4 regions of the Pelotomaculum isophthalicicum JI genome follow, and region 1 is predicted to be linked to each of the others. Evidence: riboswitches for the same ligand, from Rfam matches in the RefSeq annotation. Region 1 holds a riboswitch; each other region holds the start of a gene.
What was found. A riboswitch is a leader RNA that binds a small molecule or an ion and turns the genes downstream of it on or off. The one in region 1 is predicted to bind cyclic di-AMP.
Positions count from the first base shown of each region.

Region 2: another riboswitch for cyclic di-AMP. It lies ahead of L7E55_RS14705 (cell wall hydrolase); the one in region 1 lies ahead of L7E55_RS00810 (LysM peptidoglycan-binding domain-containing protein).
Region 3: another riboswitch for cyclic di-AMP. It lies ahead of L7E55_RS01705 (CAP domain-containing protein); the one in region 1 lies ahead of L7E55_RS00810 (LysM peptidoglycan-binding domain-containing protein).
Region 4: another riboswitch for cyclic di-AMP. It lies ahead of L7E55_RS17595 (CAP domain-containing protein); the one in region 1 lies ahead of L7E55_RS00810 (LysM peptidoglycan-binding domain-containing protein).

Region 1 covers NZ_JAKOAV010000001.1:167,765-175,643, reverse strand. The annotation lists gene L7E55_RS00820 (tetratricopeptide repeat protein) at 1-783, opposite strand, end outside; gene L7E55_RS00815 (5' nucleotidase, NT5C type) at 839-1,444, opposite strand; gene L7E55_RS00810 (LysM peptidoglycan-binding domain-containing protein) at 1,628-2,431, opposite strand; cyclic di-AMP (ydaO/yuaA leader) riboswitch at 2,431-2,581, opposite strand; gene L7E55_RS00805 (DUF2512 family protein) at 2,641-3,012, opposite strand; gene L7E55_RS00800 (zinc ribbon domain-containing protein) at 3,055-3,432, opposite strand; gene L7E55_RS00795 (ribonuclease HI family protein) at 3,547-3,972, opposite strand; gene L7E55_RS00790 (AbrB/MazE/SpoVT family DNA-binding domain-containing protein) at 4,228-4,482, shown strand; gene L7E55_RS00785 (aminotransferase class V-fold PLP-dependent enzyme) at 4,825-6,168, opposite strand; gene L7E55_RS00780 (L,D-transpeptidase family protein) at 6,563-7,402, opposite strand; gene L7E55_RS00775 (methyl-accepting chemotaxis protein) at 7,674-7,879, shown strand, end outside.
Region 2 covers NZ_JAKOAV010000035.1:5,690-13,568, forward strand. The annotation lists gene L7E55_RS14695 (damage-control phosphatase ARMT1 family protein) at 1-722, shown strand, start outside; gene L7E55_RS14700 (hypothetical protein) at 730-1,569, opposite strand; gene L7E55_RS14705 (cell wall hydrolase) at 1,636-2,436, opposite strand; cyclic di-AMP (ydaO/yuaA leader) riboswitch at 2,439-2,579, opposite strand; gene L7E55_RS14710 (hypothetical protein) at 3,146-3,373, shown strand; tRNA gene L7E55_RS14715 (tRNA-Met) at 3,395-3,470, shown strand; gene L7E55_RS14720 (hypothetical protein) at 3,715-4,158, shown strand; gene L7E55_RS14725 (IS4 family transposase) at 4,568-5,815, shown strand; gene L7E55_RS14730 (Rpn family recombination-promoting nuclease/putative transposase) at 6,401-6,910, shown strand; gene L7E55_RS14735 (hypothetical protein) at 7,209-7,676, shown strand; gene L7E55_RS14740 (hypothetical protein) at 7,676-7,879, shown strand, end outside.
Region 3 covers NZ_JAKOAV010000002.1:82,553-89,552, forward strand. The annotation lists gene L7E55_RS01685 (hypothetical protein) at 37-699, opposite strand; partial or broken gene L7E55_RS01690 (YbaB/EbfC family nucleoid-associated protein) at 734-1,045, opposite strand; gene L7E55_RS01695 (DUF3794 domain-containing protein) at 1,177-2,259, opposite strand; gene L7E55_RS01700 (DUF3794 and LysM peptidoglycan-binding domain-containing protein) at 2,308-3,846, opposite strand; gene L7E55_RS01705 (CAP domain-containing protein) at 4,044-5,027, opposite strand; cyclic di-AMP (ydaO/yuaA leader) riboswitch at 5,033-5,236, opposite strand; gene L7E55_RS01710 (FliH/SctL family protein) at 5,471-5,842, opposite strand; gene L7E55_RS01715 (hypothetical protein) at 5,871-6,281, opposite strand; gene L7E55_RS01720 (trypsin-like serine protease) at 6,369-6,914, opposite strand.
Region 4 covers NZ_JAKOAV010000020.1:61,966-69,844, forward strand. The annotation lists gene L7E55_RS11240 (manganese catalase family protein) at 1-353, opposite strand, end outside; gene L7E55_RS11245 (spore coat protein CotJB) at 381-704, opposite strand; gene L7E55_RS11250 (spore coat associated protein CotJA) at 722-847, opposite strand; gene L7E55_RS17745 (diguanylate cyclase domain-containing protein) at 1,157-1,363, opposite strand; gene L7E55_RS11255 (YmaF family protein) at 1,531-1,947, opposite strand; gene L7E55_RS17595 (CAP domain-containing protein) at 2,154-2,759, opposite strand; cyclic di-AMP (ydaO/yuaA leader) riboswitch at 2,766-2,939, opposite strand; gene L7E55_RS11265 (response regulator transcription factor) at 3,294-3,971, shown strand; gene L7E55_RS11270 (HAMP domain-containing sensor histidine kinase) at 3,961-5,481, shown strand; gene L7E55_RS11275 (HlyD family secretion protein) at 5,503-6,975, shown strand; gene L7E55_RS11280 (ABC transporter ATP-binding protein) at 7,163-7,867, shown strand; gene L7E55_RS11285 (ABC transporter permease) at 7,864-7,879, shown strand, end outside.

The DNA of each region.
Region 1 (7,879 bases):
CTCATAATATGCAAGACCTCTCCAATGTAAGGACTGCTCGCTTAATGATGTTTCACCCAGGTATTCAACTGCTTGTTTGTGATTCCCCTTGCGGTAATTCACAATACCTAAATACAAGTTGGCTAAATTAATGTTACCGTCTAGTTCTTTATATTTAAGGATGTTATTTTCAGCCTCTGCCAAACGATCAGAATTAAGGTAGCAAATAGCAAGATCGAGAAAAACATGCGTTTCACCTTGATAAATGGAAAGATAACTCTCAAAGCATGAAATCGCTTCACTGAAGTTTCCTGAAGCATACAAAGATTTTCCCACCCAATAAAAGGCCTGAAAAGTATCGTTGTTGTTGTTTGCCAAGGACATTATTTCACGGAATATTTTTAATGCGTTGTCATATTGATTTAAAGCAAAATAAATCTTACCGGTATAAAATAAATTTTGGATTGTTTTAGTAGAGGCCGTAAAACAACTTAAGGCATCCTCATAACGGCCCAAACGATAAAGGCATGTACCCTTTAACGGCGCCAGTTCAGCCTGCGGGAGTTTGGACGAAGCTTTTTCCAATACTCCCAGACATTCCTCATAGCAAGTCTCTTTCTGATAGAGGGCGGCAAGCCTCAGGTAGATCTCCCCGGCCTTTTCATCCTTCCCAAGTTCCTCCAGGACGGTAGCATACCTGACTAAGGCGTTAATATTTTCAGGATCTTCCTTTATAATTGATTTTAATATTTTTTCAGACTCAAATATTTCCCCGCGGTAATACAGTCTGATTGCGTCAGACATTTCGCTCAACGGAAAAACCTCCCGTCACTTGTACTTACAACGTTAAAATATCAAATCACTTGCAATCTGTCAGATCAAATTTATTATTACACGAAGTCATCAACTGCTGTGATTCTATCACCAGAGCCCTGTATATTTCAAACCATGAGTGTTTGCGGTAAATTAGTCCCGGTAAATTCCCCCGGTTGTATGGAGCGTCCATCAATATGACCGGTATTCCCGCCGCGCTTAACTCCAGGCCAACCTCAAGCGTGTCCTCTACCATTACATCCAGCCCTTTTTCCAGGCAAGTTTCATCTTTCTTGTAACTTCCGAGGAGCACTAACTCATCGTAAAGCATACCATGCCGCCGCAGCCAAGCCTGTGTTTCCTGTTTATACGCTTCTCTTCGAGCCGTAACGATACAAATATGATGATATTTTTTGATCATACTCAGATAATGCGCGGCGCCTTTTACAGGGCAGGCGGCGGACATTAAAAACCGGCCCTTTTGTTCAATAAACGCTTTTAATTCAGTTGCTGTGATCTCAAAAGTCTGAATAATATTATACAGATGAATCTCTTCAACCTGCTTGTTTTTATTAAAATAACGATTAAGTTCCCGAACCCATAAAGGCAGGCTGTCTGCCAAAACGCCGTCAATATCTACCCCGACTCGCATTAATATCCCCCGTTCAATTGTGGGCTTATTTTATCAGTGGTGGGATCAGTATATGTCAAATTATCGCAGATTGTCAATTGTGTCACCATCCACAATTCCTTAGTAAAAATAAAGCCCGGCTAACCGGACTTTAGTTGGTATGGGTGTTCGCTGTAATTGTACTAAGCAGTTAAAAAACAGCTATTAATAAGTAAAAACAACATTTCCAATAACCGTGCTCACAGGTCTGGACCACAGCCAGTTATTATTGACCTTATTTCCGGCAAAGAAATAAAGCGCCCCGTTGGTCGGGTCCACCCCGCTCAACGCATCCTTTGCCGCCTGGATGGATTGAAAACTTGCGGGGTTGTCGATCCATCCGTTCATGACCGGCTCGAACTGGTAGGTACCATCATTGTATTGATAGATAACATCTTCAATAGATTTTGGAAAACAATCGCTGTTTAACCGGTTCAAAACAACAGCGCCAACCGCCACCTTCCCCGCATACGGTTCACCGTCCGCCTCAGCCGTAATTAAACGGGCCAAAAGGTCAACATCAGCGAGTGACGGCCTCCGGAAATTGCTTCCCCGGCTCACCCCGGAAACAGATTTTTTCACAGTAGCGCCAGCCCCGGGAATTGCCAGAACCATGCCCGCGTAGATCATGGTGTCTCTCAGGCCATTGGCCTGCATAATATTCTGATAGCCCACACCAAACATCTGGCTAATCGAATAAAGGCTGTCTCCCTCCCTGACGGTGTAATAAGAGCCTTCACCACTATAGTTGCTTTCCGGGATATTAAGCTGCTGCCCCGGGTAAATAAGAGAGTCCTGGATTCCATTGGCTTCCTTCAGGGAATCTAACGAGATACCGTAATCCAAACTGATAGAATAAAGACTTTCCCCGGGCAAAACATCGTGAACAGCGGCATCAGCGATAGCCGGTACTGCATACACCCCCAACAATAATAAAAAACCTACCAAGAGACGAAAAACAAAAATCAATAAAATCCCTCCTCCGCCTTCGGGGTTAGCTGAAGGGTTCGGGTAGAGGGCACCCTACCTTTATAACCGCTCGCGGTTAATCCGGATTCACCCCAAAAAATTTTGTCCCCCGTACCCCGTAATATATCGGGGATTCGGCTTTATTTAACAATTATATCAGTCATTAGAATGCCTGGCCATATCACAAATATTGACATTCTATTATCCTATTAAGGTTTAATTTTCCCTTTATATATCAACCTGGCCAGATAACGAACATGGTAGTACCATTCACCAAGCCCAACTAACACGGCAATAATTATCAGACCAGGGACTGGAAGATAGACTTTTTCCACTGACCGTACCACTTCCCAGGCAACTACCACGGTTATAACAACATCAGATAAAACTGCCAAGCGATTCCCATACTGCGGTAAAACTATCAAATCGGCAATAAAATAGGCCGCCAAAGTCAAAACCATTGCTGCGATCACAGCCGTCAAGGTAGTGATGTTACCCATTACCGGCATAATTAATCCAAATATTGTAATTATTAGTAGGAATTTTGTTAAAATAGCATTAAAATGTTTATTTTTGAACATTTAATTTTTTCCCCACAATTGCTATTGGTTGACTCGGTTGGGTTATTCTGAAATAACCTTAGTACCGCAAATAAAGCAAAATTTAGCGGCGGCGGGCAGTTCCGTCTGGCACTTGGAACATATCACCGGTTTCGGCATAAGTTTTGCCATCTGCGCTTCATATTCAGCGATATCATCCTCCAGCGCTTTTGTGCTTACAAGAAGACGTTCCACCTCATCATCAAGTTCTCGCTCGCCTTTATATTGCAGATAAACCAGTTTACCCAGAGCTGATATGTTGTTTTCCATCTCCTTTTCCAACTTGCTTATCTCAAACTTTAACTTAGCCGCACCCACAAGGTCACTTGATTTTTTACTTATTGTTTTAGCCCCTTCAGTTAGCGTCTTGGCGCTCTCACTAACCTTTTTAAAAATTTCCATATAGGCGCCTCCTTATTTTAATGTATATAATTAATTCTAGACAGCTCAAATACTTCCCTTCTATTCTGTTGCCAAGCAAAATTTATTTCTCCCTTATTTAAACAAAATTTTATACTATAAACGGTAATTATCAAGTTCACGGTTGACCGCCGCGTCAGCCAGCTTATTTTCCTCTCTTGGCACATAGCTCAAGGTAACTTTGAGATTGGGATTATCGGCAAGATTTTCCCATACGCGCCTGGCAATCTCATATAGTTCAGGGGCCTTAATTTTATATTTACGATTAAACTGGCGTACTATTAATTCACTGTCTGACCTCACTTCAGCTTCGATGTTTCCATGCTGGCGGGCCAAATGAACCAGCGCTGCTACCGCCCCTTCCAAAGCGCTCCACTCAGCATAATTATTGGTTAACTTATTCCCAAGGAACTTGCTTTTTGTGGCAAGGACCTGACCCGCCTCGTTAGTAATAACCATTGCCGCAGCCGCATTCCCCGGGTTGCCGCGGCTGCCGCCATCGATATTAACGAAAAATTTCAAAAGAATCACCCCGTATTTTATTCGTTACTAATCACCGGCCTTTACCAGTTGTGGTGATCCCTTGAAGAATACTACAAATTCACACATGAAGCAAGTTTACAAATATACCCTATAATACAAGGTTAGCAAATATTAGGGACATATTGTTAACTGAATAATTTTTAAACAATTATTTCAGAAGTATTTACTTTCAATGGTATCATCTGGTATAATATCAATGTAATATTTTGTCGAAAAAAGGGGAGGAATGTAATATTGAAAGCAACGGGCCTGGTCAGAAAAATAGACGACCTCGGAAGAGTGGTTATTCCCGCAGAAATCAGGCGCATCATGGGTATTGACGAGAAGAACCCAATAGAGATTTATACTGAATTCGACAAGATAATATTAAGGAAATACGAGCCAACTTGTACTTTTTGCGGCACCACCATAGATGTCCAGAGTTATCAAGGTAAAATAGTATGCCGGAAATGTGTCCAAGAAGTATTTGATAATGTGAAAGCAGTATAATCAAGGAAACTATTTTCCCAATGTTCCGCCGCCTGTTCCCCCACTGCCCAAGGTGGGGGCTTTGTTATTATTGGATTACCAGCCAGGTAATAATTATTACTATAAACAAGGCTAACAACTGGGTAAAATTATTTGGCAATTTGCCTATAGTTATTGCCAAAAAAGCGAAAACCCCAAAAAATATTATCTCACAGAAACCGCCTAATTGTTCAAAAGGCATTTAATGATCACTCTCCCGGAGAAAAAAACTTTAAAACAACTTATGTTTTAGAAAATTAATATGTTACATTAATAACCCATTACAAACACATTAGAACGGTGGTTGTAATGGGTTATGCCCTTTTATATAGCCATGTATTTTTGGATATAACGTTCTTTATTGTTTACTATGTGATGAAGCGCTTGAACTAAAACACTAATTTCATCAAAGTCATTGTACAACCCAAAACTAACCCTGATCATACCCGGGCGGTTAAGAGGACGGCTGAGCGGACGGCTGTGGGTGCGATGCTCTCTTATACATGATTCTTTTTTTTCGGAAATCTTTAATAGTTCCCGGACATATGGCTGTGCGCAAAAGCACCCGCTACGGACTGCTATACCGGTTTCTCCTGCCAGGATGTCAGCTACCAAAGTATGATGAATCCCTTCGAGATTAAAGGAAATGATTCCTATCCGGGGTTTGTCGGGATTTGTATCACTATAGAGCTGTAGACCGGGTATATTTTTAAAGTTATCTATAGTGTTTTTCCATAACCCTAATTCATAATTACTGATATTCTGCATACCTATCATACTCAATGTTTTAACCGCGGCTTGCAAACTGAGCACTCCCATTAAATTTGGCGTACCTGCTTCTTCTTTATTAGGTGGATCGTCCCATACCACGTTAGTATGGGTAACAGTCCGTACAGTACCACCTCCGGTATATTCTGGGGCGCCATTCATAAAAGTTTCTTTAGGGCCGATCAATACCCCTGTTCCAAACGGCGCATACATCTTATGGCCGGAAAATGCCAGGTAATCAATATGCCGGGGTGAATTGAAAGGTTTCATGTCAATTTGAGCGTGTGGAACTAGTTGAGCTCCGTCTACGAATATTTTTGCATTATACTGATGGGCTATTTCCGCTATTTCATAAATGGGATTGACATATCCTGTGACATTCGAAGCTCCGGTGACTGCTACTAATTTTACAGAGCGCTTATATTTTTTCAATTTATTGACTAAATCATCAAGGCATAGTCTTCCATCATTATCTATTTCTATATAATCAACATGATGCTTATTTCTCCAGGGAAGATCATTAGAATGGTGTTCCATACATGTAGACAAAATTACACTTTTCTTAGTGTCATCACAAAGTCGATAAGATAATTTATTTATTGCTTCAGTCGTATTCCTTAAGAAAATTACAGTGTCATGATTAAGGTCCGCCTTAACAAAGTTCGCTATTGCCAATCTTGAATTTTCATATAATTCAGTTGAAAGCCTGGACTTATATCCTGCCCCTCGATGAACAGAAGAATACATAGGCGCAAACTGGATAATTTCTTGCAAAGCCTGGACAAATGGCGGTGTGGTAGCGGCATTATCCATATTAATTGAAGTAACCCAGTTGCCATTATGAAGTGGAACTTTTGCATCGACTCCGACAACAAGTTCCCGGAAAGCGGATCGGACCATGTCAATTACCTCCGAAGGTAGTTTTATACCGTTAAATTACAACTTCAAGCCGTAGCCATAAATCAAAAATTTATAACCACCGACACATTTTAAAACCGGTGGTTACAAAGATATCCTACTATTTGTGTTTTCTCCAAAACCAACCAACCTGTGCCACATGCTTCTTCAGTTGGATATTCAGCCCTATAGATTGCTCCCGATTTTATTTTCTACATAATATGAAATAGGCGATAAACATGTGAACTAACAATTTTATGCAATAATTCATTGCCTCATCTAAAACTATAAATAGCGAGTAATCACAATCTGTTGGCTTTACTCTCCCCTTCGCAACCCTGCTCAATGGCGCGCGGGGTTTAATAAAAAAGCCTGTTTTCTGAATACCCATATTATTTTATGGTCTTCTATCTCCAAGTACCAAATCATTCGCCAGTTGCAGCCGATCATAGGTCAGGGGACCAACGATTCCGTCTGGACTCAGTCCTTGAGCCCGCTGAAATTGAACTACAGCCGATTCCGTAGCCGGACCGTAAAAACCGTCCAGATCGCCGCGATAATAGCCAAGCATTTGCAAAATTTGCTGGACACGCAATACATCTGAACCAGGTTCCACGCCTATACGCAGAAGCCTTCCCGTAAAAGCATCACCTGTTATTTTTACCCTGGTTCCAAGCGGTACAAGTTCATATATTCGGGTAATGTCGTCATTCCTCATGCGGATACACCCATGACTGGCGGCACTACCAATAGAGGCCTCGTTATCAGTACCGTGAATGCCGTAGCCTCCCCATGGACAGTTTAATCTCATCCACCGCACCCCGAAGGGACCGCCCGGGTTTTTAGTCTTTTGTATAATCTTCCAGTCCCCCAGGGGCGTAGGGGTGTTAGGAGTACCTACAGCCACCGGGAAAACCCCTATTTCTCGCCCAAACTGGCGCAAAGATAACTGTAATGTACGGGTATCGATAATAATAACATATTCAGGCGCAACTGTAACATCGTCCTTCGGACTAAGCCCAAGAGCATTATACGTGTCCGGGCCAACAACACCGTCCGCGGTTAAGCCAAAATTTTGCTGTGCCCTGATAACAGCATCCCGGGTTTCCGGACTATATACGCCGTTAGCCGGACCCGTATAAAAACCCAGCTCTTTTAGCCGCTTTTGCACATACTGGACATCGGGTCCCTCCATTAAAGGATCCATGATACGCAGGTATCTACTTGCATACAACACAGGTTATCACCTCATTTTATAATATGATAATCTGTGGAAACAGTTACCACCATTATTACTCACAATTATTCATTGGATCAAACGCCTTCCTCCGCTTCCTTCCGGCGTCCCCGAGATCGGACTTTAAAAAACAGCTTAACGGTATTGAATTTCTTGTTCATGAGGCTCACCTTTATCTATAAATAAATTTGTCGTATTATGTTTTATTTTGTAGTATTATGTAATGTTAAGAGGACTAATAAAAGCATATAAAAAGGTGTGGTGGCAGAAAATGTTGTTATCAGAAGATAACGTCCTGGAATCATTAGTTAAAATTGCTCCAATAATCCAAGGAATGCTCCCAATCGACTGCATGATTGGAATATCGGACAAGGAGAAATATATCTATTATCTCCCAAGTCATGAAATAGACTTAGGTGACTTGGCCGGAAAGCCAATTCCCGAGGGTGGCGGTATGTATAAGGCCATAAATACGGG
Region 2 (7,879 bases), on a different contig from region 1:
GAAGGACCCCGGCTGAAAATTCAACGGAACTACTGCAAAAAGTATACAAACTAATAAATAATGATGATCCGTATTTAGAAGCGAAGAAAAAGTCAAATCTCCTGGCCCTTGAATTATACCCGGAATTGAAGGAATACTTGAAAGGGTCGAAAAGCAGGCTAAATGACGCCTTAAAAATATCTGTGTCCGGAAACGTAATAGACCTGGGCATCAATAAAAGTTTTGATATAAACGCGAGTTTAAAACACAGCCTGAATACAGGTTTTTCAAAAGATGACTTCGGTTCATTTGTTAAAAAAATGAATCAAGAAAATAACATAATCATCTTGGGAGACAACGCCGGCGAAATAGTGTTTGACAAATTATTAATAGAAGAACTGGTATCCATGGGAAAAAAAGTGACCTATATTGTCAAAGGCGGGCCAGTGTTGAATGACGCCACGATGGAGGACGCCATAGAGGTGGGGATGGACAATATAGCCAGGATTGTAACCACCGGGTCAAACTATCTCGGCGCGCCTCTGCAAAAGGTATCGGAAGAGACCCAAAAACTGTTAAAGGAAACAGGCCTGATTATATCGAAAGGCCAAGCCAACTTCGAGTCCCTGGAACATGAAGAGACAGCTAAAGATAAGGTTTTTTTCCTGCTAAAAATCAAGTGTGAATGTGTCGGTATAGTTGCAGGGGCAAAATTTGGTGATATTGTGTTTTTTACGCGGTAAAGTAAATTCATGAAAAAAAATAGTTTAATTTCGCGGCCTTGAATAAGAATATGAGCACAGCCACGGAGACAATCTGAACTAGGATTAGGTGGTGCGAGGTAATACCAACTTGCGGTACGAATATGCCGAAGTGACCGATTGCCCAGTTCAATACGATGATCATACCCACCCCAAGAGTTCTATAACGCAAAGGCATTTTTATGCCAAGAAAAAGCGCTACTATGACACTTACGATGAGATGATATGAACTGGCCAAGATTAACTGTAGTTTCCCCGGGGCGCTAAGCTCATAGTAAGCGATTAGCAATTTAAAGAGTTGCCCGCCTCTGTTCACGGCGAAAGTAATGGCGCTTTCAATTGAGAAATACGTCAAGAGAATCATGAGAAACCGGAACGGGAGTACTTGCCGCCGCTTTTTGAGACCGTTCCAAAGCCATCCGCTAACGGCATACACGATAATCAACCCAATACCGGTATAAATTGATTTCCACCAAAAATGCTGGTAAATGCCAAGCGCCGCAAATAACCAGTCAATACAAGTAAAAATAGCGGCAAAACCCACGATGTAACGCCAGGAAAGCGAATAGGCATATATTAGCACTGCCGAAGCGGGGATGATGAAGAAATTCGATATATATGTACCCAGGTAATTGTCCACGCCTGTGGGGAAAATACCCGGCATATAACGGTATCCGTTCGTGGCAAGTATGACAACTTCAAACGGGTGGATCATGCTGAATATGCTTAGATGCAACACAAGCAGCTTCCAATCTCTCCGGTGTAGTAATACCACGGCTAATATTTTACCCACACTGGCTTTTTTAGATGCACGGCCGGAGCGGCGCATAAAATATACATAACCCCTGGGTATATTGCCCAGGGGTTCCCTCTAAATGAAATATACTATTTATATCTAGTAAGTAAAAACATGATTACCGATAACCCGGCTCAAAGGTCTGGACCAAAGCCATGAATTCTTTGCATAATTAGCAAAGAAATAAAGCGCTCCGTTGGTCGGGTCTACCCCGCTCAACGCGTCCTTGGCCGCCTGTATGGATTGGGCACTTGCCGGGTTGTCAATCCATCCGTTCATGACCGGTTCGAATTGGTAGGTACCGTTATCGTATTGATAAATAACATCTTGAATTGATTTTGGGAAGCCATTACTGTTTAGCCGGTTCAACACCACAGCGCCAACCGCCACTTTCCCGGCATAAGGTTCGCCGTCAGCCTCGGCTGTTATTAAACGGGCCAAAAGATCAACATCCGCCGATGACGGTCTCTGGAAGTTGCCACCCCTGTTTACCTGAGGCATGGGTGCTGCAGTTTTGACGGGTATGCCGGGGATGGCCAGAACCATATCCGGGTAGATGATGGTATCAATTAGGCCATTAGACCGCATAATATCCTGGTAGCTCACACCAAATCTCTGACCAATTAGATAAAGACTATCCCCAGCCTGGACGGTATAGGAAGCGTCTCCTCCATTTGATTCACCTTCCGGAACGTAAAGCTGCTGTCCCGGGTAAATCAGAGAATCCTGAATTCCATTAGCCTCCAGCAGGGAATTCAATGAGACACCATAATCAATGCTGATAGAATAAAGACTCTCCCCGGGTTGTACGCTGTGAATAGCGGCGTCAGAAGCGGCTGGTACTGCGAACATCCCAAACGACAACAAAAAACACGCAACGATACGAAAAACAAAAATCAATAATAACCCCTCCTCCGGCCTCCGAGGTTAGCTGACGGGTTCGGGTAGAGGGCACCCTACGATTTGCAAATCAAACCGATTCACCCCAAAAGAACTTGTCCCCCGTACCCCGGGTTTTCCCAGGGATTCGGCCTTTTCCTATTATTATACATGTTTCCCGTATGCTTGACTAACACTCAATAAATGGTAATATAGGTTTTTAACGTAAACGCATTTAACAAAATTATAACCACCGGTATGATGAAAGTCGGTGGTTATAAAAGACAGCCTTCAATTTGAGTTTTTACAGTCTAAATGCAGCCGCCGAAGCATCCCACGCCAAAAATGAGCAGGATGAAGATCAGGAAAATAATAAACCCGACATTACCAAAACCAGTTCCAACAGCACCATCCACGCCGAAAGCCATTTATATCACTCCTATTATTTTTTTTGTATAATATGCAGGAGTTAATAAAAGTGTTAACCTATGGCTACGCGCCAAAATTAATCTAATGGCATACCTGATTCTCCACTAATTCACACACTAACCCTTAGCATCCCCGAATTTCAATCTGTCCAGCTCCCCAGCATGTTTTCAATAACTCTGCTACAAATTTCTGAGATATTTTTCCTATTTCACTCCGCTATTTTTTACCAGTTTGCTTATTACCCTACAAATATAAAATACTACATCGTATAAATAATTAAGACTATTTAGGAGTTGGTTTTATGGGATACGAAATCAAAGTGACACCTATCTTCCCAAAGGATTTTCAGAAGAAATTTTTCCAGAAACCAAAAGCCCCAACCACAAAGAACAACAATCCAAATACTTTCTCACAGATATTGGACATAGCAATTAAAAATACCAACAGTAACCAGAAGGTTTTTCTTGACAAGCCAACGACTTCCGCTCGCTTTTCCCAATATAAGGATTTGCACTACATGTTGTATTAGTGCTATAATGAGTTTTGCTGTCGCGGGGTAGAGCAGCTGGTAGCTCGTCGGGCTCATAACCCGAAGGTCAGGGGTTCAAATCCCCTCCCCGCAACCAATTAAACGCAAGACCACTTCGGTGGTTCAAGACCACTTCGGTGGTTTTTTATTTTTGAATAATCAGATTCCATTCCCTCTACATAATTCACCTCTGATGTCCTGACTTTATGATTACTTTAAATTGTTATTGCATATAATATAAAAAACCACGGTGACCACAGTAGCTACATTGACCACAGTAACCACTTATTATATAATGAAAGTGAGGAATTAAAATGGAATTCCGAAAGGGGGGCCACAAAATGCAAATGCAATCTAACTCCATACCAAGGTATAATATAAGAGACACGAAAAAATATTATTCTGAACTCAACAAAATTGCTTTAAAAGGAATTGAAGTAATAACCTACAACGCAACAAGTGAAAACGAAGAAGTATCACACATCAAGACTTCTTACTTAAATAAGCTTTTAGACAATTTGCCTTTCAACCCTATAGTTGAATATGATGATGAACTTTGCGTTCATACTGTTTCATTAAATGAAATTAATCTTTATGGCGAAGGTAAAACCGTTGAAGAAGCAGTCGTTGACTTAGTCAATAGTATAATTGAATTCCTTGCCATTTACATTGAAAAGTTAGATGTGTTTTCTAAAGTTGAGCCTGAATCAAAGCAATTATATCTATTGAAACTTCTTAGATGCAATGGTGATGGGGAGAAAATAAAGAAAGCGATTGGTTTCTGATGCCTATACGATTTTCACATGGTGATATAAAAAAACTTTTAGCCCATTTCAATATGTCATCAGATAAAGGTTCGACTATTTACTATGGTTTGGGTCGAGATGGTATATGGAGAACATGTAAACTTGACTATCATAAAGATCGGGATATTATCGCCACCGGAACTGCTAAAGCAATAGCCATCTCTCTAAAATTCAAAACCGTCCTAGAAATGAAGAAATACATAGAAAAGCACTAGTGTTGCATTAAATAATTGAAGAATAGTCAATACTCAAAATAGCTTAAAACAATAAATATATCTCTAAAAATGACCAATTTCCATAAATATCATGGCATTTCATAAAAAAACTCCTTATAATAGAGGCATAGCAGGTAATCCTGTCCATAGTCTCTAAAATAAGGAGAAAACGCATGGATAAGGATACCACTAAATCCACATTTAATAAAGTACTAAATCAATTTCCGATTAAGAAATTTAACTCTCTAGTTAAAGAAAACGGTTCAGACGAGTATGTCAAAAAGTTATTTACGATTAAATTGCTGTATCTCCTGGTTTTTGCTCAGATTACCCAAGTTGAGTCTTTGAGGACACTTGCTAAAAAAGTAAAAAACGATGTTGAACTACAGGAAAACCTAGAGCTCGATTCCATAAGCTTCTCCCAACTATCCAGGCGGCTCAGTGATATTGACAGCGATTTTTGGGGGACAATGTTTACTCACGTGGCCAAGGACGTAATGCAAAAAACCGTTGGCACCACCCCTTCTGCGGAACGCATCCATATAATAGATGCCAGCACCATCACCCTCTGTCTTAGCAGTTATAAATGGGCTGATTACCGCAAGACAAAAGCAGGTGTAAAACTTCATCAATGCCTTGTTTATGATAAAGATAATGATAATGCCTATCCTGATAAAGCTATTCTTACTACAGCCAGAAAATCTGATAAATCACAGCTGGATGAATTACTAATTATTGATTCTAACGCACTATACGTATTTGACCGGGGCTATGTCGATTACAAGAAATGGGATGACTATTGCGAAGCCGGAATACGCTTTGTTACCAGGATCAAAGACAATTTTATCATTAACACCATCGATGATACGCCGGTTGACGGTACCAATATGACCGAAAGCATTGTGATACTTGGCGATCTTAATACAACAATGATGAGGAATAAGTTACGACTTATTCACACTGTGGATACCACGGGAAGTCCGGTTGTTATTCTAACAAATGACTTTAGCATTAGAACTCAGGAAGTATCTGAGATATACCGCCTCAGGTGGAAGGTGGAGCTGTTTTTTAAATGGATAAAACAACATCTAAAAGTAAAAAAGTTTTTTGGTAAAAGCCTCAATGCGGTATACACTCAGATTTGGATAGCACTTATTACTTTCTGCTTATTACAGCTACTAACCAGGGTGACCCTTAAGGTAAAAAATTCTTTACTGGATATCCAGCAATTGATCAAAGATAACATGTTCAAGCCCTTTGAAAATATTTTAGAGATTTTACGAAAGCAGCCCACCAGGACTTCTTATGGCAGGCGAAAGACTGAAGATTACAACTGGCAATTTGAGCAATTGCTAACAGAGATTAAGTATGGGGATACCAAATTCCTTGACAGTTATGATTTAGAGTTGAATTACCTGTAACCCTAAATAAAGTATATTTGTATAAATGTGGATACTGGATTACCTCTTATGGCGCCGTTGCCTTTTTAGATTATGTGAGAAAAACCTTGTTCAGAAAATTCTGTCGCCTTTTTTCTTGGCCTAAATTTTTATTATTTTTGATGTTGACTTTTAAAATTAAGTTTTATGCAACACTACTGAATACTTTTGCAAAAACCCCAGCCTATAAAAACCCTAACCTATAAGACAGAAAAGAACCTCAATCTTCGCGGCTTTCGCTTTCTCACATCTCAAAATTTTCGATATATCCTCTGATACAGGGTCGGCTCAGTCACCAACTCATCTTTACACATCTTGCACCAGGAATTCATATGTTTAACGGCAAAAATGCGCTCTGTCATGTCTAAGCTGCCCCATGATATCAAGCCGGTGTTTAAACGTTCAAACGCATGACCGGCAACTTTTATATACCATGACTTTCTTGAAAGTTTCCCAAAGTACAAGGGTTTCGACAGGATCGCGATGCGTATAGATAAAAGTAACCGGCTACTATTGCGGCATGACACCCCACGGTCCCACTGTCACCGTGATCGTAATTGTGATATAATGAGCGACAAAGAGGCCGATATCGTATACAGACTGCGTATCCGGGGTACCGACGTAATATTCTACGTACTGCTGGAGTTGCAGTCGACCTTGGATCATACCATGCCATTCCGTCTGTTGCAGTACATGGTCGAGGTGTGGCGGGACGCCTACAACAACACGCCGGAGAAAGAGAGAAAGCGTAAGGGCTTCAGGCTGCCGGCCATCGTGCCCGCCATTCTTTACAACAGCGAGGGCGGTTGGACGGCCCGCCGAAGCTTTAGGGAATACCAACCCGAACCCTGGGAGGTGGAAAAAATGATCACCAACATCGAGCGGACCCTTGATGAGATGCAGAGGCAGGCAAGGACTGAAGGTAAAGCCGAAGGTAAGATTGAGGGTAAGATTGAGGGCAAAGTTGAGACAGCCAAGGCGGCGCTGAGGGAAGGATTGGACGTTGACGTGGTTTGCAGGATAACCGGGCTGTCCAGGGAAACTGTTATGGAACTGAAGAAAACGCTGGAAAACTGAAGACGAAGGAACAAGTTTCTGGCCCTTACCACATGTCAACGAGTGGTAAGGGCCGTTTTATAATCATTAGAATGAAATACCAGGAAGTTGACCGCAATGGAAATTACCGAGAAATTTATCTAAAGGATAAGAAAAAATACATCGGCAAGTTCCAGATCGCTGCAAACCTCTAGAAAAAATTATTCTTGAATGCCCGGCAAGATTTTGTTAAAATTAATTTACAAAATTTATATATAAATAAAGTATAAAATTTTGCAAAACCTCATACTATATTATTATAGACAGGAGAGAAATGGCGGTGAATGCTATGGCTGATTTTTTACCTCAAGAAATTGTTAACCTTACTAAAGAAGGCAGAGCAGTATCTATTCAAATGCGCGCTTCCGAATGGTTGAGTATTTTACGAACGAATACAAAATCTGTCTCTGAATTACGTAATGAATTAAGCGAGTTAATTACTATAATTGAAGAAAGTAAAAACGAAAATCAAAGAAATATTTTTATAGTATCAAAAAATAATCAAAATATCGCAGCTGTCGTTCCACTTTTATTCCTTGAAAATATGTTAAGAGCTCAAGACACATTAAACACTTTAATTGAAGCATTAGAAGAATATCAAGAAAGCACCCTTCTCGAAGAAGCTTTTAAACGCTGGAATAACGCCGAAAGAAGATATAACCTTGTTGAAACTATAGAAGAACTAAAAATTAACCCTGATAAGCTGCTTAACGCTGTACAAAATCAGAAAGGCAGCTTATTAGAATAATGGGTAAAAATGCGATTAAAGTTCTTTTGAGTTTAATTAGTAATCGAGAATGGAGCCTTGAGTTTTCAAAAGAAGCTTTAAAGGATCTAAAATTTTATGAAAGAACGGGGCTTCTTGAAACTATTTTGGCTGCTATTTTGGAAGGACATAATAATCCATTACCCAAAGAAGACGGTGGTACTGGGCATTTATTAGGTATAGAT
Region 3 (7,000 bases), on a different contig from region 1:
CAAGCGGCGACAAACGATCAAAAGTTCCCTTACAACCTATTTGCTTTGCACTCTTTTGCGGTTATCCAGGCTATCCCACTTCATAATTTTCGGCACTTCCCGGACGGCTTGTTTTTCGCCGCTCCGGTCATTTTTCGCTGTTCCGGCTGCGTTTGACGCGTCATTGGCTGCAGCCGGCGTATCTTTTGATGAGTCTGACTTGGTGTTATTCTTCGCGCCTGTTCCCATTAACCCGGCCATCATGTTCATAAGGTTGCTCAAATCCATATTCTGCCCCCCGAGGGCGCAAAGCAGGCTCGTCAGCATAGCTGGATTCAGTCCTTGCCCCTCCTTACCGCCGCCAAGACATCCCAAAAGGTTCATTAACGCGGCAGGGTTGAATCCCTGCCCGCCGGTACCGCCTTGGTTGCCCAGCAAGCCTGCCAACATACCTATCAGGTCATTTAGTGACGGAGCCGTCCCGGTAGTACTGACCGGCGCAGGCGCCGGAACTGTCGCCGGCGCCGTGACCGGAGACTGTATGTATCCGCTGGAACTGCCGTGATAACGGTTCCCGATCAGACTCAAGATACTGGTGAGGTTTACCGAACACATATAAATCAACATTGTTTCCTGGTCCATCCCATACTTTGACTGCAGTTCCAGCACCCTCGCGACCGCTTCTTCCAACATGGCAGTTCCTTTGGCATCTTCAGCCAATCAAATCACCTCCCCGGTTAAATGTATGATATTGTTAAAACAATCCGGGTATATTGGGAATACTCATCCCACCGGTCAACTTGGCGATTTCGTTTTTAAACAAACTTTTTGATTCGGCGGTAGCTCTATTGAACGCACTCGCCACCATTATTTCCAGTGCCTCGGCATTACCAGGTTTCAGAGCGCCCGGGCCGAATTTAACATTCAGCACCTGCTGCTGGCCGTCCATCACAATGCTGAACAATCCTTCACCCTCACTGATTTCCACGGTTTTGTTTTTAAGCTCCTGCTGCAACTTTTGCATCTCGGCAACTATCGCGCCCATATTATTCATCATTCGATTCTTTTCCCCTTTCCATACACAGCGTCATGGCCGCTGCAACTCATTATTAAATATATTCGCCCGGCGCTAAAAAAGTTTATTAAAGGCAAAAAAAAAGCTGTTTTACAACAGCTTTTTCTATTTTCATCCCGGGATTAATAGTGCTTGCGCATGCATTCCAGCATAACATCGTCAATTTTGACAGTGTTGGTGTTCCCAGTGCTTGGGGTAAAGGTGAAGCGGACCATGATTGAATCAACGCTTGAATCTACTGCCGGTGTGGTAAACTGGACCTGGGTGTAGGCATTGTCCGGTATACCGGTGCTGGGCAGCGTTTGCGTGCCGATGCCGATCTGAGTGCCGAATTGATCATAGAATACTACTTCAGCGGTTAAGGAGAAAGCGCTGGTCGCGCCGAGCACATCTTCCCTGACCCAGAAGGTGAGGCGGTACTGGCGTTCGCCAACGATTTTTTTGCTGATCATCTGGAATAAAGCACCAGGCAGCGCCGTATTCAGCAGGCCGATCTCCGCCGCGAATGACCCGGAATGAGCCGTAGTGGTCTGGGATACATTGCTCGCGCCCCAAAAGACCGGGGAATAGGGGCTGGCCCAGGCTTCGAGGCCGCCGTCCCTAAGCAGGTTGCCGACGGGAGCCTCTTCCGGTGACGGGCAGGTCTGCACATAGATTTTGCGGTCTTCCGTAACCCTGGCGGTAGCCTGAATGACAGAAGTCTGGTGGACCCGGCAGCCGCGATGAATTTCAAAGTTCACATCAACATCAACATGACGGAACGTAATAGTAACATCATGCTTGTGGTGAACCTTCACAGGTTCAGCCAGTTCAACCAGCTTGGAAAACGGCAGATCCTCAGTCACGAATTTGACTTCGTTATTTTTATTTACATAGAATATTTTCTTGTGCAGAGTGCCGTTGACAACGATTTTCTTAAGAAACAAATCCCTAAACGGGTGCATGCTGTCGTGATGCACCATAACGAATTCTTCATCATGGTGGAAATGGTCGTCATGATGATGATGGGCTTCTTCAACAAACACCGGTGTGCCGGTCAGATCGCGAACATGAGCTTTAATTCTGTCGCAATTGTGGACCAATTCGGGCAAGGTGGCAATGTTGTCGACAACCACTTCCACATCTACAGACGCAATAACTAACGGCACTCTTATTTCAATGCATTTCACCGGCTGAACTTCCGTGTAGTAGAATTGTTCAGGCATTCTTTTAGACCTCCTTAATTATTTTTTAATTGCATTCAACAAAAATTATTAACCCATTGGCGCGCACGGAATCTTAATCACCTGTCCGACGCTGAGGACATCCGGGTTGGTAATCTGCGGGTTTTCAGCCAGGATCAGGGCCACCGTCGTTCCATGCGCCGCGGCAATTTTACTGAGTGTGTCACCCGCCAGAACAGTATAATCAGTTGGCACACAGGTAATAGGCGTGGGAGTCGGTGTGACGGCGGGCACATAAACGTGCAGTTGGGACAGATCGGTCACTGTCGCCTTGACTTTTAAAACAGCTTCCGTGTGTAAATCACACCCTTGCTGATCCACACTTACATATTCCGGACTGATTTTAACTTTGGCTCTCATACCATGTTCTGCGCCGGGCACTGTCACAAACGTGCGGAAATTCAAACGCTGGTGCAGCGCGTGGACAGCCTGGTCGGGTTTTGTGCTGACATAAACCACTTCCACATCGGCATGACCTCTGATCAACACTCTACCCTTTTGTATATCTGTTTCCGTAGCTTTTACCTTATCTACCCTTGACTCCAGCACTTTCATGACGGCGGGTTTTGTTTCAGGAACTTCAGTTGTTTCCCTGAGAACCACTTGAGTTTCTCCTGCGCCGATTTCCCGGTCAATCTTCAGTTTTACCTTGTCATAGCCCGCCTCATTTTGTAATTTGGTAGGAACATTTTTTAGCGTCCTGGTTTCGGAAACAAAGACGGTCAGCTTGACGATGACATCCGCTGTTAACCTCGGACAAGTTACCGTCGAAATTTCGGCGCTTTCCACTTCCGCCCGCACATGAACGTTCATGCCATGCTGGGCTTCAGGAACTTCCACAAAGTCACTGAATTTGATGACTTGGTGCAGGTCATGAACGGATTGCCCCGGGGTCAAGGACACATACAAAACTTCAAGTCTTACCTCACCGTCCACAATCACTTTGCCGGCAAGGACCCGTTTATCAGTAATTTCTACTTCCGCTTTGGTATTCAGAACTTTTTCCACGCCCGGTTTTTCTTCTGGCACTTCGAACGTATCGCTGACAATAATTTGCTTGGTTTCCTTCTCACCAATCATGTGTTCGACAGTGATATCCTGGGTTTCCAGAGCGACATTCCCGGCCGGAGTGGTCGTGAGCACTTCCATTTCTTCAACATCCATTATTTTTGCAAAAGTGCTGAGCACAGCGGCCACATCAAATGCACAAGCGTTGGTTTTACTTGGAGTCAAACTCACATCCTCCACAGTAAAATCGACAACATAATCCATCCCGGGCTCGGCGCCTGGCACATCGACAAAGGTCGTAAAATTGACATCGCCGTGCATCGAGTGAACTGATTGATCAGGTTCAAAGGCGACATACATCACTTGTACAGTCAGGGTCCCATTAATGATAATCTTGTCCGGGACAATGCTGATGTCTCTAACTTTGGCAGTTGTTTCTTTTGATAAAATCTTTTCCACGCTCGGCTTTGTTTCAGGAACTTCAATCTGACCTCTAACCACGGTCTGAACTCTATTTTCACCCTGGACCAAATTGACCTTAAGCATTTCGGTTCCAGCCATGATGGTTTCCTCCTTTCAAAATTTTTCTATACTAATATATGAGAGAAACATACGAAAATGTGCAATAAAGGTAGTCCGCCTGCAAAAAACGAAAAAAAAAAGAGGACCTGGGTCCTCTTCCTTATTTTAACATAATAAATATTTTTTATATTGTTTATATCTCGATCAGTTCTTCAATTTTTATGCTATACCGTTAATCAACCGATAAACATCTGCACGAACATTTTCCCGTATGGGCCGCCGCTGACAACACCAATGCCCACTTTAGTATAATTTGAATTTAATATGTTTGCCCGGTGTCCGGACGAGTTCATCAGATTGGTATGCGCAGAATCAACGGTTGGAGCCCCGGCTAGGTTTTCCCCGGCGTAGCGATACTGCACCCCGTATGTTTTCATCATATCGAAGGGAGAACCGTAAGTTGGTGACGTATGGTCAAAATAATTTTTATCAATCATATCCTGCCCCTTCATTCTTGCCAACTTGACCAGGGTCAGATCGATTTGCAGTGGTTGCAGGCCTGCCTTGCTCCTTTCCTGATTCACCAAATCGAACATCCGCTGCTCGTCGGCATTTAAACCGCTTACGGGTGTCGGCGTGGGTGTTGGTGTTGGCGTCGGTGTCGGTGTCGGTGTCGGTGTTGGCGTTGGCGTTGGCGTCGGCGTCGGTGTTGGTGTCGGTGTAATCACTTTTTGACCGCCTGTAAACAACAGGACGATAGTTTTATAGTTGTTTTTTGTGATTATTCCAACGCCAACCCGGTCATAAGATGAGCTGAGTATGCTCGAACGGCTGCCGCCGGCGCTTAGTCCCTGAAATGCCGAGTTAACAGTCATAGCCTTGCATAGGCTTTCCCCGGCGCTGCTATACTGCACACCGGCCGCCCTCAACATATCACAGGTAGATCCATACATTGGCGAGTTATGGCTGAAATAGCCGTTCGAAGCAATATCCTGGGCCTTAATCCGGGCCAGATTTGACAGAACAGGGTCGACAACCAGCGAGGCTTTATTCGCGTCATGGCGCGCCTGATTTATCAGGTCAGCCATAGACTGCTCATCAGCTGTGCAGGAAAGGCTGGCGTCAGCCGGCGCCGGAGCCGCCGCCCCAATCGAGAAAGCCAGCGCAAGAAGGAACAAGGTAGCAATCAAACCGAACTTCAGGTTTTTGGAAAACCGCATAAAGTTACTCCTTTCTTTTGAGCCTCCGGGGTTAGCTGACGGGTTCGGTAAAAGACAAAACCCTACCCATTCGAGTCACAAGATAAAGGACATGGCATTATTATACAATAATACCGGTGCCTGGGTCTTAGCTAATGACTTTACCGGGATTCACCCCATAAACCGGTTCCCCCGTACCCTGATTTTTTGGGATTCGGCTGCTTGTATTTAATTGGCATTGACTTAACGTCTGACGTCTGACGTCCGCCAAAAGACGGCTGTTAAAGAAGCTCTTTATGAAAAGAGCTTGTACAAGTTTAATATATAAGCGAATGGGGTCTCATGGCAAAACGGGCAATTAAAGACCAGCTATCGTAATGTTTACTTTTATGGGATTATTCTGCGGTGTTGTCAGATAGACTCCAAATTAGGGTTGATTGCTAAGATCCGGCAAAAAATAAAAGCTAACGGCAGTTGTCCAGGGCCTTGGTTACTACATGAACATCTACTAATAATAACTTAAACAAAGTTTCCGCTTCCCTGGCCGCGCAACCGGACAGAAAAATACTTAGCTGACCGCTATCGACAAGTTTTCGGATTACCTGGTAAACCCTGCCGTACGGTGGGTCGGCGCCTGGAGACTCTTCGGCGCCAGACCCTTCACTAAGTCTCAGTGCCGCTAAAAACCCATTGTTGTAACCTAATGCGCTTCCTTCGGTATATCCTTTTTCAAACCCTGACTCAAAGCCCAAGTTGTATCCTAAATGATAACCAAGATCTTTCTGCCGACCATGGGTCCAACATTGCTCATTTTTCCCTTTTTTTTCTTCGCCCATGTCTCCTGCCCTTCCAAGAGATTATACCCTAATATGTACCCATGGCATTAGGGGCGTAAAATACCGCCCCTAGACCTTCAGTAAGAACCAAACATTCCAGCCCATCAGCACCCGTTACAAAACAGGTTAAGATAAATAACTTTTTTTTCAAACCTTTACGAAACCGTTTCACGAGCAATTCATCAAGGTTATTCAAGGTGCTCACCATTTGCTGTGAGCTATCCACTACGAGTGAATACCGGCCGTCCGCCTGTTTGTTCAGGACAATTTGAAACGGCGAGTTCTGGTCCTGCCCCGATAACTCGTTAATCTTTTCAAGATATTGTTGAGCCGCTTTCATGGCGTCTTCTCTGTTGTTAAAACTCGGACCGATTGCCGGGATATCTTCACCTAAAAAAGCCAGCGCTACATCACCGGACACAACTGCTTTCAGTACCATAAGATAAGCCTCCCCGGTAATCAATATATGGCCCGGCTGAAACAAAGGTGAGGTGGATCAGCAAAAATCAATAATTTACGGGGAAAGTTAAACGAACTCTATGCCAAGCCGCTCCACTATATTGCTGATCCGGTTAAATATGGTCAGCTTATCCGATCCGGCAAACAGCAAACCCACAACTTTATGGTTTTGATTCAAAATTATTGACCCGCTGTCTCCCGGTTGTGAAGCCATATCAGTCACTACCTGGTCGGAAAACCAGACTTTTTCGTCATCTTTCATTTCCACTTGCAGCGTAGTGCCGATGGATTTAACCACACCACTAGTCAGACCGGTAGTCCTGCCGCTCTTTTGCACCTTCTGACCGGGTTTAATATCAGCTATTCCTTTTATCTCGCCTATCTCCAGGATAGAGGGCTTGACAAGATCCGCTGAATCAAGTTTGGCCAATGCGCAATCCACGGTGTTTTCAGCCGCATAGTTTTTATAAAAGCGTATTTCATAATCCCGTTTAACCAGGTTAAGGATCTTGGTACTTCCGCTAGCTAAGGCCGACGCCACCGGGCAGTCGGATTTAGCCACATTTTTTTGCAGCGGCACATAGCGCTGCAGTACACCGATGCGATCTTTCAAGGTGCCCCCGTCATAAGGCCCGGGCTGTGCAACTACATGGAACAACTATACAAGCATTCAAAATTTAGCGGCAACCATTCTCTCAT
Region 4 (7,879 bases), on a different contig from region 1:
TAGGCGGCTATCCAGGGCACGCCGTTGGGGTCGCTCCAGAACAGGGCGGTGTCATGCTGGGCGTAATGCCCGCCCAGTCCGGCGGCCTGCATTTGCTGGGGGCTGACTCCCCTGGTCAGCTTGTAAAAAAGAGTTGCCACAATTTCCATATGAGCCATCTCTTCAGTGCCAATATCCGTCAGCAACCCTTTTGCCTTGTCCGTGGGCATGGTGTATCTTTGGTTCAGGTACCGTAAAGAGGCCGACAATTCCCCGTCCGGCCCGCCATATTGAGTAATAATCACTTTTGCCAACTTGGGATTAGGACCGGATACCCTTACCGGGTATTCTAATTTTTTTTGATAAACCCACATTAATTAATCCCTTCCTTAATTCTAGATTTACATATCCCAAGGCCAGGGGGAGTTGATCCACTGCCAAGGGTGCTGACTGGAAGCCATACCGAAAGGAAATAGCGGACCGTAATATTGTTCATAGGCCTCAATACATTTTTTTAGCTGAGGCACAACCGAATTATATAAACTCAGGGCCTGCTGGTCATCCGGATGTGTATCCAGGTATAAGTTTAATTCAATAGCGGTAAACTCAAGTTCTTGTATTTTTAAAAGCATTTGCGCCTGTTGATTATACATGTTTTCAGCTTTGGCCTTATCTTCATGTTTGTCTGTTTTTTGAGTCTGGGTCTTTTCTTGTTTATTGTCCATTTGATTCACCTCTCTATCTAACCTGGGTATGGCGATACCAGTTCAGGGAATATGGTACCGTGGGCTAAAGCTTCCGCCGGACTGAAGACCTGCCCCATTTTTTGCCATGGAACATAGGCGCGCGCTAGTTGCATTGGCGGCATTGTATCGCCTGTGTATGGTAGCGTATTTGGAAGTCCTGGCATATTGGGGGCAGTTGGATAATTTGACGGGGGAAGATATTTATTGAAGCTCATAGAAAAACCTCCTTATTATAGATACTTTATCTTATGAAAGAATTACCTTAATGCACACGCTGTAGTCCCTGGTGGTATTTGGCAGTATACACAACCTTATCTTTTTACCCGCTTATTCCCAATTTTAATTTGTCATTAAACAAAAGCCCCCCGGGGATTCCGGGGGCGCAAACTGCTGCACTGTAATTTATAACGGAAAGGATAAATACAATACATTTAATTATGTCTGCTGTAATTTTTATTTTTTTTCTGCTGATACATCCTTTGGTCGGCTTCTTCTATTAAATTAATAATAGTTTTCGAATCAGACGGTTTCCAAATGACAGTACCGAAGCTAATTCCAATTTCTTTCACAGTCTCATCTATATTTTTCCATAGGTTTAGCTCTTTATAAAGCGATTGAATTATTGAAAATGGTACCAAAAAGACACTAGGTTATCTGTAAGAAGCTGAATATGTTTACATGCAAGCCGCTCTTCTTTCCCCCGGGGTGGCAGTACCTGGGGGAGAGAAGAGCGGCCTGCGAGCATAAAAAATATAACCGTACTATTTTGCACAACTCCTCTATTGCACTGGAATTATTTAAAGCTCTATGGTCTAGAATCAATAAGATAAGTTTCGATCGTTGTAGCAAAAAAAATACTATGGGAGTGCTCATCATTTAGTTTAGTGATTCCCTTAATCAAGTGTACATGCTTTTCATCATCAAGAGGTATTGCAGGTCCAGTCTCAATCACTATTTCATGTTGGTGACCTTCAAATAAATCTGTGTTTATTAATATGCCGTGTATATGTCTGAAGTGTCCGTTGGGTAGTTTTACAGGTATGACTTCACTTGTCACTCCAATAAAACGGTGTTTATGTCTTTCATCATTTTCTTGAGCACACTGTGTACTGCCCAAAAACTCATGCACATGAGTCTGTGGATTATTTTGGGGCTTTTTTAGGGCAACAGAACCAGTAATTGGGCCGTATACGGTAGCCGCGCTGTCATTTTTCTCCGGCATCAGAACTCCTCCAAACTTATTATAGTATTTTATTATATGGAAAACCGATGCCTTATTGTTACTACATAACTTTATAGCGCATATCTAATATTCTCAAATCCTTTATCTGTCAAAAAAGGACTTCGCGTTCGGGCGCAAAGTCCTTTTTTGACAAGTTTCTTCATCTACTATAGGTCTTACCTTACTCGGGTTATGTTTTTTTATATTTAACCGGTAAATTCCTCTGTAATCATCTCTCCGTAAGGCCCGCCGTGGACAACACCAACACCGATGTATTTATAATTGGAATTTAATATATTGGCCCTATGTCCGGAAGAGTTCATTAGGGCTGTATGTGCCGCTTGAACCGATTGGTTGCCCGCGATGTTTTCTCCAGCGTAACGATAGGTTATACCCTGTGATTTCATCATGTCAAACGGAGAACCATAAGTTGGCGACTGATGACTGAAGTAATTGTTGTTAATCATATCTTGTGATTTCATCCTGGCCACGTTCACTAGTCTCGTATCAACCGTGAGCGGCTGTAAATTTATTTTTGTCCTTTCCTGATTGACAAGGTTAACCAGTTGCTGTTCTTCAGCGGTCAGCCCTGATGTGGAAACGGACGATGGTGTGGAAACCGGAGTTGGACTCGGCTTTGAAACAGGTGTCGGATTCGTTCTTTGAACTGGGTTATAATTCTGTCCATATAATGAATTTAAACCTGGAAAGTTGCTAAAATTGTAATTTGTGGCGGCTTCTGCTTTTGGGCTAACAAACATAATTAACGACACGGCAAAAACGAAAGAACATACTAAGAGCTTCTTAAACACAGACATTTCCCCTTTCTTTTCGCGCCTGCGAGGTTAGCTGACGGGTTCGGTAAAAGATACCCTATCCGAAATCAAGTCACGTTTTTCCAACCTTTTATGACTATTTCGGGATTCACCCCAGATACTTGGTTCCCCCGCTCCCAGTGCGGTAAATTTTCTGAGATTCGGCATGAATTATTCTATTATTTGATGATCATATCTTTTTTTATATTTTTGTGCAAAAACCCCATTCCAACGTAAACTAGCGTTTATTCTAAGGGTACTAGAATAGCTGATATTAAATGTACTACTTATCGAATCATATAACCATGGTAAAACATCCCCATTGATGATGTTAAGACATTTTTTCGACACATTTCGGTTATAGAATAAATTTACAACAATATTAATACAAGTTTGGCAAAAGATAAATATTGACTTTTATGACAGAAAAATAATTCTCGACATTTTCCCGACATATTTAAGTAATAAAATAAACATGAAGTTTTACCGGTGAAAAATAAACTTCCTAATTATTTTATGAAGAGGTGGCCTATGCAAACAGTAATGGTTGTGGAAGACGATCATTCAATAGCCCTGCTGCTAAAAACTTACCTGGAGCATGCGGGTTTTCAGACCCAAGTTGCCGTAAACGGGGAAGAAGCATTATCCATGTTTTCTGAAGTAAATCCCGCACTGGTTCTTTTGGATTTAATGCTGCCCGGGAAAGACGGGTGGACGGTGCTGGATGAAATTCGCCAACTGAACAGTTGCCCTGTAATCATGGTGACAGCGCGCGGCGCTGTCGAGGATCGCTTACATGGGTTCGATAAGGGCGCTGATGATTACATATTAAAGCCCTTTGATCCCGATGAAGTAGTGGCTCGGGTGAAAGCAGTGCTGCGGCGGCCGGTTCACTTGGTTGAGCCTGAACTTGTCCAATTCGGAACCCTGGTGATAAATTTTACCTCCCGTGAAGTTACCGTCAAAGGGAAACCGATTTCGCTTGCGCCGCGGCATTGGGAGTTGTTGACTTTTCTGGTTCGCCACCCAAACCAGGTGTTCACCAGGGATCAGCTGCTGGACCACGTCTGGGGAATGGATTATGACGGGGGAGACCGTGCCGTGGACGTGTCGGTCAAACGCATACGGCAGTCTTTGCAGGAGTGGCCGGCGGATGAAGGGGAGATAGCGACAATCCGTGGAAAGGGGTATCTACTGCGTGTCAAGTAAACAAAACGATTATACTCCAAATACAGTATCAATGTTGACCTACTGGACACGCCGTTACGTCTTGGTATTGCTGGGCTGCCTTTTGCTCCTAGCCTTAGCTGCGGGAATTTGGATCCGGATTGATACATACGAACATATCTATAGCATGCTTGAATTACGCGCCGAGCAACTGGTTGATTTGAATGGTCAAGCGCCGGAAGAAAGCGAGTTTTCCAATAAGCTGCGGCAAATGGAGGCAGGCCCCCGCGAACTAAAGCAACCCTTTCCGGATGCGGACATTATAAAAGACGATTCTTCCAATAGAAAGCAACAAATGGAAGCGGGCCACCACGAACCGAGGCCGCCCATTCCAGAAGCAGTTCATACTGTAGATACAGCGGGAAACATTCAAATAATTAAAAAAGACGAAAATGCGGCTATTGATACTTCCGCGTTGTTCGCTGTTCCGCCCTCATATCAGAATGTCCTCGCCGGTAAAAATGTCCGTGAACAAGTTCATGTCGATTCTCAAACCTGGCTGCGTGTCGGCGTGCCTGTTTACCAAAACGGAACAGTCTGCAAGGCGCTCTATATCAGCATGCCTGTGGATAATCAAATCCGCGGCCCTTATGGTTTACTGGCATTACTTACCGTTACTATTACGTTGGCGGGCTGGTTGGTGCTATATTTTCTATCCCGGAGGTTAATCCATCCGCTCCGCGAAGTGGCTGCTGCCGCTCAGTCCATAGCTGAAGGCAATTATGACCCGGTTTTGCCCCGGGAGGTAAAAGAGCGGGAACTGCAACAATTAATCGAATCATTTCGCCATATGGCTGCTCAACTGAAACAACTTGAACAGCTTCGGTCCGTCCTGCTGGCAGGCGTGTCCCACGAACTGCGCACACCCATTACCTCAATCCGTGGGATGATCCAGGCGGTACACGATAAAATTGTAACCGGTGCGGCTGCGGAAGAGTTTCTGCAAATTTCATGGAATGAAGCCAAACGGTTACAACAGATGGTTGAAGAATTATTAGACTTTTCGTCCTTTGAGGCAGGCGCGGCACCCATACGAGGGGAGCCTGTTAATCTATCAAGCCTGATCAATGAGGTGATCCATCAACTGAGTGTACTTCCTGAATTCTCTAAAGTCCGGTTCGAGCCAGCCCTGCCGGCTGAACCTGTTTGGGTCAATGGAGACGCGGGAAGGCTCCGTCAAATGTTCATAAATTTATTTGATAATAGTAAAAAAGCTGCTGCGACTTTAATAAATATAAATTTCCAAGAACTTAATCAACAGATCATACTTGACATAGAGGACGACGGAAAAGGCATTGATACGACCGATCAACCTTTTATCTTTGAACGTTTTTACCGCGGCAGCGCCCGGCAGGCGATAGGCCGCGGGCTGGGCCTCGGTTTAACGATAAGCCGTTTGCTGGCTCATGCCCATGGCGGAGATTTGGTGCTATTACGTACTAGCGCCGCAGGTACGACGTTTCGCCTAAGTTTAACGCGATACTTAAAATAATATCCCGGGGGGGAAAACCATTTGGAAACTAAACCTAAGACTCTTTTTAATAAATTTAATTACTTCGCAGTGGTTATAAAAAGAAAAAAGCTGCTTTTAGGTTTTATCGCACTCGTATTAATTACGCTGACAGCATATTTTGTGACGAGCAGCCGCGGGAAAACGTCCGAGAATTACCTGACTGATACCGTTAAAAAAAGCACGGTCACCAGCACCATTTCAGCCACCGGAACAATCGAACCAGTGAGCACGGTTTCCCTGAGCTTTGAAAATTCTGAGGTAATTAAAAATATTTATGTAAAAGTCGGAGATCACGTAACTACCGGCCAACTGCTGGCCGAGCAGGCCACAGACAACTTAGAGGCTGATGTCATTCAAGCTTCAGCTAGCTTAAAGGGAGCTTCTGCCAAGCTGAAACTCCAACAAAATGGCTCCACTCAGGAAGATTTGGAAAAAGCCGCGGCAGATGTACAAATGAACCAGGGAAGCTACGACCTGGCCAAATCTACTTTAGCTCGCTACCAGCAGCTATATCAGGAAGGCGCAATTTCCAAAGCCGATCTTGACAAGTACAACTCGGACCTTATTAGCGCGGAGGGCAAATTGAAACAAGCTGAACAGTCCTTAAAATCACTGCAAGCCGGCAATCGTGCAGAGGATATCGAAGCGGCCGCCGCTGATGTGGAAAGCAGCAACGCAAAATTAAAACTGGCTCAAAACAGTCTATCCGGGGCTAAAATGTACTGTTCCATCGACGGCATTGTCAGCGAGGTTAACGGCGCGGTTGGCCAGCGGGCCTCAGCCAATAACAACAGCACCAGCGGGGGCGGGTTCATGACTGTCATCTCGGAAGCGCTGCAGTTAAAGTCCCAGGTTAACGAAGCCGACATCGGTAAAACCGTTATCGGACAAAAGGTTGAATTCACAGTGAACTCCTATCCTAACAAAACATTTACCGGGAAAGTAAGCAGCATCGCCCCTCAGGCAACTACGGTTTCCAATGTCCAACTTTATGAAGTATATGTAATTCCGGACGAAAACTATAAAGAGCTTAAAGCAGGGATGCCGGCCAATGTTAACATAATCGTTGAAAGGCATGAAAATACCCTTACCATTTCCAAAGGCGCTGTTACCTATGCCGCTAGTTATTTGAGCAAAACAAAGCAAACCAACGTTTCAAGCTCCACGGGAAATAAGCAAGTAAACAGTCAATCGGATATTAATAACACTGAGGACCCAAGTTCAACAACAAGCTACCAGGAACAGCAGACTGTGGTGCTTGTTATGAACAACTCCGGTGGTCCCGCGCCGAAACAGGTTGTATTGGGTTTATCGGACTTAAAAAATTACGAAGTTGTGCGTGGTTTAAACGAAGGTGAAACGGTGGTGGTTGGCGCTTTGAATGAATCAACTACCACTACCACTACTAACAGCAACAGCAAGAGTAATAGCAATAGTATGCCTATGATGGGAGGACCGCCGCCGGGAAGATAACAAATACAAGTATTCAGAATTCAGGAGTCAGAATTCAGAATACTTCGGGGACAATAAACCATTCTTTTATTCTGACTCCTGACTACTGACTACTGACTCCTAGTAGTTACAAAAAACTATCTGTAGGTGATGCCAAGTGCAGGAGAAGATAGTGCTCAAACTTGAGAACATCAGGAAAACATATGACATGGGGGAATCCCAGGTTAACGCTTTAAGAGGCATCGACCTAACCGTCGCCGAAGGAGAAATGGTGGCGATCATGGGCTCCTCCGGTTCCGGCAAAAGCACCTTGTTGAATATTATCGGCTGCCTGGACAGACCAACGGCAGGCGACTATTACCTCGACGGAGAAAACGTCTCCGGCCTGGACAAAAACCGGCTGGCCGCCGTCCGCAACAAGAGAATCGGTTTTGTATTCCAGGGTTTCAACCTCCTGGGCAGGATGACCGTGCAGGCCAACATTCAGCTGCCGATGATCTACGCCGGGACTAATAAGAATGAAATGGACGCCAGGGCTAAAGAAGCCCTGAACTGGGTCGGGCTTTCAAAGTACCTCGGCCATTATCCCAACCAGATGTCGGGCGGCCAGCAGCAAAGGGTCGCCATCGCCCGCGCCCTGGTGAACAACCCTTCATTGATCCTGGCGGACGAACCCACCGGAGCACTGGACTCAAGAACGAGTATAGAGATAGTTTCAATCATACAGCAATTGAATATTGAAAAAGGCATTACCGTGGTCATGGTTACCCATGAAAAAGACATCTCACAATACTGCCGTCGCTTGGTTAATTTAAGGGACGGCCGCATTACGGAAGATGCCCCTGTATTAAACCAACGGAACGCCGCTGCGGATCTGGCGGCTTTCCCGAAGGAAACGGAGGCCGGCGCATGAATCTCGGCAACA